One region of the Streptomyces sp. DH10 genome, then DNA from elsewhere that is predicted to be linked to it. Evidence: riboswitches for the same ligand, from Rfam matches in the RefSeq annotation. Region 1 holds a riboswitch; the other holds the start of a gene.
What was found. Region 1 has a riboswitch for cyclic di-AMP ahead of QC385_RS41730 (M23 family metallopeptidase). Riboswitches for the same ligand answer to the same signal wherever they lie in the genome.
Positions count from the first base shown of each region.

Region 2: it holds a riboswitch for cyclic di-AMP, as region 1 does, so the genes downstream of both, QC385_RS08835 (C40 family peptidase) here and QC385_RS41730 (M23 family metallopeptidase) in region 1, are expected to answer to the same signal.

Region 1 covers NZ_JARVKU010000038.1:20,456-22,650, reverse strand. The annotation lists gene QC385_RS41735 (GntR family transcriptional regulator) at 1-176, opposite strand, end outside; gene QC385_RS41730 (M23 family metallopeptidase) at 363-1,148, opposite strand; cyclic di-AMP (ydaO/yuaA leader) riboswitch at 1,162-1,325, opposite strand; gene QC385_RS41725 (M16 family metallopeptidase) at 1,518-2,195, opposite strand, start outside.
Region 2 covers NZ_JARVKU010000003.1:407,825-410,019, forward strand. The annotation lists gene QC385_RS08830 (hypothetical protein) at 1-85, opposite strand, end outside; gene QC385_RS08835 (C40 family peptidase) at 223-1,404, opposite strand; cyclic di-AMP (ydaO/yuaA leader) riboswitch at 1,413-1,586, opposite strand; gene pcrA (DNA helicase PcrA) at 1,876-2,195, shown strand, end outside.

The DNA.
Region 1 (2,195 bases):
CGGGTCACCACGAAGCCCTCGGCCTCCAGGGTGCGCAGGGCCTCCCGGACGGGGACGCGCGAGACACCGTAGCGGCGGGCGAGGAGTTCCTCGGTCAGCCGGCTGCCGCGCTCGTAGACACCCGCGACGATGTCGTCCCGGATGGCCGTGCACACCGAGTGCGCGGGAATACGCATGACCGACCTCCGTTTAATCCCCGTGAAACGTCGACGAGTGACGCGTGTTCCGTGACTCTATTGCAATGAGCCGGAATTTCCGACGGCGGACCGGAATCCATGGATATTTTTTGGACAGCCACGCGTCACAAACGCCGAAAGCCCCGGCTCGGGAGCCGGGGCCTCGGGTAACGCGGTGGTACGCCGTCAGACGTTCACGCCGTGCGAGCGGAGGTAGGCGACGGGGTCGATGTCGGAGCCGTACTCGGGGCTCGTACGGGCCTCGAAGTGCAGGTGCGCACCGGTGACGTTGCCGGTCGCGCCGGACAGGCCGATCTGCTGCCCCGGAGTGACCTGCTGGCCCACCGAGACACCGACGGACGACAGGTGGCCGTACTGGGTGTACGTCCCGTCGTTCATCTTGATCACTACTTGATTGCCGTAGGAACCGCCCCAGCCGGCCTCGACGACCGTGCCCATGCCGACGGAGTGGACGGAGGTGCCGCTGGCGGCGTGGAAGTCGACGCCGGTGTGGCTGCCGGAGGACCAGACGGCGCCGCCGGCCTTGTAGCCGGTGGAGATGTACGAGCCGGAGATCGGGGACACGAAGGTGTTGAGGCGCTTGCGCTCGGCCTCGCGGGCGGCGCGCTCCTTGGCCTCACGGGCCTTCTCGGCCGCCTCCTTGGCCTCCTCGGCCGCCTCGGCGGCCCGCTTGCGGGCGGCCTCCTCGGCCTTCTTCTTGGCGGCGGCCTCCTCGGCGGCCTGCTTCTGGGCGGCGGCCTGGGCGTCGATCTGCTCGGCCACGGTGCCGCCCATGGTGACGACGGGGGTGAGACCGGTCTGCTCGACGGCGGGCTCGGCGGCGAAGGCCGGGGCGGCCACGGTGCCGATGACGCCGGTGGTGGCGAGGGCCGCGACGCCCGCGGCGCGGGCCGTGCCGCGCTGCATACGGCTGGGACGACGATGCTTCCCGGTGGCGCGGGTGAACGCCATGGAGTGGCTGGTCCTTTCCTTCCTTCTCGCCTACCGGGTTAGCTGACGGGTTCGGAGCAGGAAGGTCTCCTACGGACCCCCTCGCGGCTCGCGCGGGCGTCCGATTCACCCCAGGGACTGAGTTGGGTCCCCGGCTCCCCTGGCTCGCGCCGTACGGGGACTCGGCGATGACTGTCCGGTGCCGCGGGTGCGGCGCACTGCCTGACGAACAGCCCGGACGAACCTAAGCGGGGCCACTTTCAATTCCCAAACGGATCCCGGTTTTTGTAGCGCATCCCACAGGGCAGACAGGCAACCTCCGCACCAATTCGGGCATAAAGGAGCCCTGGTGCCTTAGAAGACAACCAGGGCCCCTGCGCGCGCGTGCTCCTACTCGGCGGCGACGACCGAGACTTCACCGATGCCCAAGGCCTCGACGGGGCCCTTGATCTGCGCCGCGTCACCGACGAGGACGGTCACCAGACGGTCCACCGGGAAGGCGCTGACGGCCGCCGCGGTGGCCTCCACGGTGCCGGTCGCGGCGAGCTGCCGGTACAGCGTGGCCTGGTAGTCGTCGGGCAGGTGCTGCTCGACCTGGTCGGCCAGCGTGCCCGCGACGGCCGCCGCGGTCTCGTACTTCAGCGGCGCCACGCCGACCAGGTTCTGCACGGCGACGTCCCGCTCGGCGTCGGTCAGCCCCCCGGCGGCGAGGGTGCGCAGCACCGTCCAGAGGTCCTGGAGGGCTGGGCCCGTGTTGGGCGTGTCCACGGAACCGCTGATGGCGAGCATCGCGGCACCGGTCCCGTCCGGGGCGGACCTGAGGACCTGGCCGAAGGCCCGCACCCCGTAGGTGTAGCCCTTCTCCTCGCGCAGCACGCGGTCCAGGCGGGAGGTGAGGGTGCCGCCCAGGCAGTACGTGCCGAGCACCTGCGCGGGCCACACACGGTCGTGCCGGTCCGGGCCGATCCGGCCGATCAGCAGCTGTGTCTGGACGGCGCCCGGGCGGTCCACGATGACGACCCGGCCCGTGTCGTCGGCGGTCACCGGCGGTACCGGGCGCGGCTCGGC
Region 2 (2,195 bases), on a different contig from region 1:
CCAGGGTGCCGGTCGCCAGCACGGCGGCACTCGCGGACGGCGCTCGCTGCGCCCACCAGGCGGTGGAGGGGGAGGGGCCGGGCATGGAGCCGATGCTAGGAGGCGCCGCGTCCGTTCCATGCGGGGCACGCGCGCCTGCCTTCAAAAACGGGGCACGCGCGCGTGCGCTTCAAAAAGCGTGAGCGCCCTCACGCGCGCGTGCCCTCGGTGACGTACGGGCTCTCAGGCCGGCCGCACCACGCTGTGGATCGACGACTCGCCGTCGTAGTAGATCGACTCCTCGCGCACATAGGTGCCGGGCTTCGGGGCGTGGATCATCATGCCGTTGCCGATGTAGATGCCGACGTGTGAGAGGTCGTCGTAGAAGAAGACCAGGTCACCGGGCTGTGCGTTGGCCAGGGAAACGGTCGTGCCGGCGTTGACCTGGTCCCAGGTCGTGCGCGGCAGGGTGACGCCCGCGGCCTTCCACGCGGCCTGGGTGAGGCCGGAGCAGTCGTAGGAGCCGGGACCGACGGCGCCCCAGACGTACGGCTTGCCGATCTGGGCGCGGGCGAAGGCGAGGGCCTTCTCGGCCTTGGTGGCGTACGAGGAGTCTGCCGGGGCCGTCGAGGAGGACGAGCCCGTGGAGGACGAGCCCGACGGCGAGGACGAACCGCTCTCCTGCTGCTGGGCGGCCTCCTCCTGCGCCCGCTGCTGTGCGGCCTGCTGCCGGGCCAGCTCGGCGGCCTTGCGGGCGGCCTCCTGCTGCTTCTCCCTCTCGATCGCCGCGAGCCGCGCCTTCTCCTCGGCGGTCAGCTTCGACAGCAGTTCGCGCGCGTCGGCGAGCTTGCGCTGGACGGTCGCCTTGGCCGTCTTCAGGTCGCCCTGCGTCTCGTTGAGCGTCTGGAGGCTCTCGGTGGCCTCCTGACGCTTCTTCATCGTCTCGGACTGCTGGGTGACGTAGTCGTCGACCGCGATCTTCTGACGGCCGGTCATCCGGTCCATCAGCTGGGTCTGGTCGAAGTAGTCCTGCGGGGTGTCCGCGAGCAGGAACGTCGCCGTGTCCGGCGCGGAGGCGCCGGTGCGGTACTGGGCGGCGGCGAAGGAACCCAGCTTCTCCCGTGCCTCGTTGAGCTTCTGGGTGCGCTGCGCGACACCGTCGAGGAGGGTGTCGACGCGCTTGCGCTGCTTCGCGGTCTTCTCCTTGGCCGCGTTGTACTTGTCGGTGGCCGACTCGGCCTGGCGGTAGAGGTCGTCGACCTTCTTCTCGACTTCTTCCAGGCTCGGCTTGTCGTCGGCCTCGGGGGCGGCGTTGGCCGACTGGGACAGCAGGGCCACGGACGTGAGGGCCGCCGTTGCGAGGGCGGGGGTCCGTATGCCTGCGACGCGCGTACCCGCGGGACGCGACTTGCGGTGCGACGCCAAGGGAGGCGACTCCTTCCATGCTCCGCCTACCGGGTTAGCTGTCGGGTTCGGGCGGGTACATCGGAAGGGTTGCCCTACGGCCGTCTCCGCGAAGGGAGCGGGGCCGATTCACCCCAGAGTTCTCGGTTGGGTCCCCGGCTCCGGCTGCCGCTGCGGCACACCGGACTCGGCGGAGGCCGCGCGGCCCGGCGACGTTCGCCGGTGGGGGTCGTGCGGCCTGCCCGCACGGTAGCCAACTCGTGTGGCCCTTGTGAAGGTTGATGGGCGATATGCCCGATACATTTTCGTGACCTTAGCCGAGGGCGTCGCCGAGCGTCATCGGCGGAGGAGGTTTGGTCATGAGTTCGTCATAATTGTGACGGCGTAGCGGGCTGTGATCGTGCGGGGATGCAGGGTGACGAGGGGATCCTTTCGGCGATGTTCTCGGGGCGGCGGCGGGCTGTCAGTGGGGCGCCCTAGACTCGGAGAGCGATGAGCAGCCTCTTTGACGACAGCTTCCTGGCGGACCTCCAGGCCCAGCGGGGCCCCGCGGACGAGCCCCCGCCGCCACCCGAGGACGATCACGTACCGGAGCCGGTTCCGGACGATCTGTTCGGCGGGAAGTTCGACGTGCCCCCGGACCGGGACGCCTACTACCGCGACGGCGCCCCGCGCCCGGTGGTGGACACCGCCACCCTCCTGGAGGGGCTGAACGACAACCAGCGCGCCGCCGTCGTCCACTCCGGCTCCCCGCTGCTCATCGTGGCCGGCGCCGGCTCCGGCAAGACCCGCGTGCTCACGCACCGCATCGC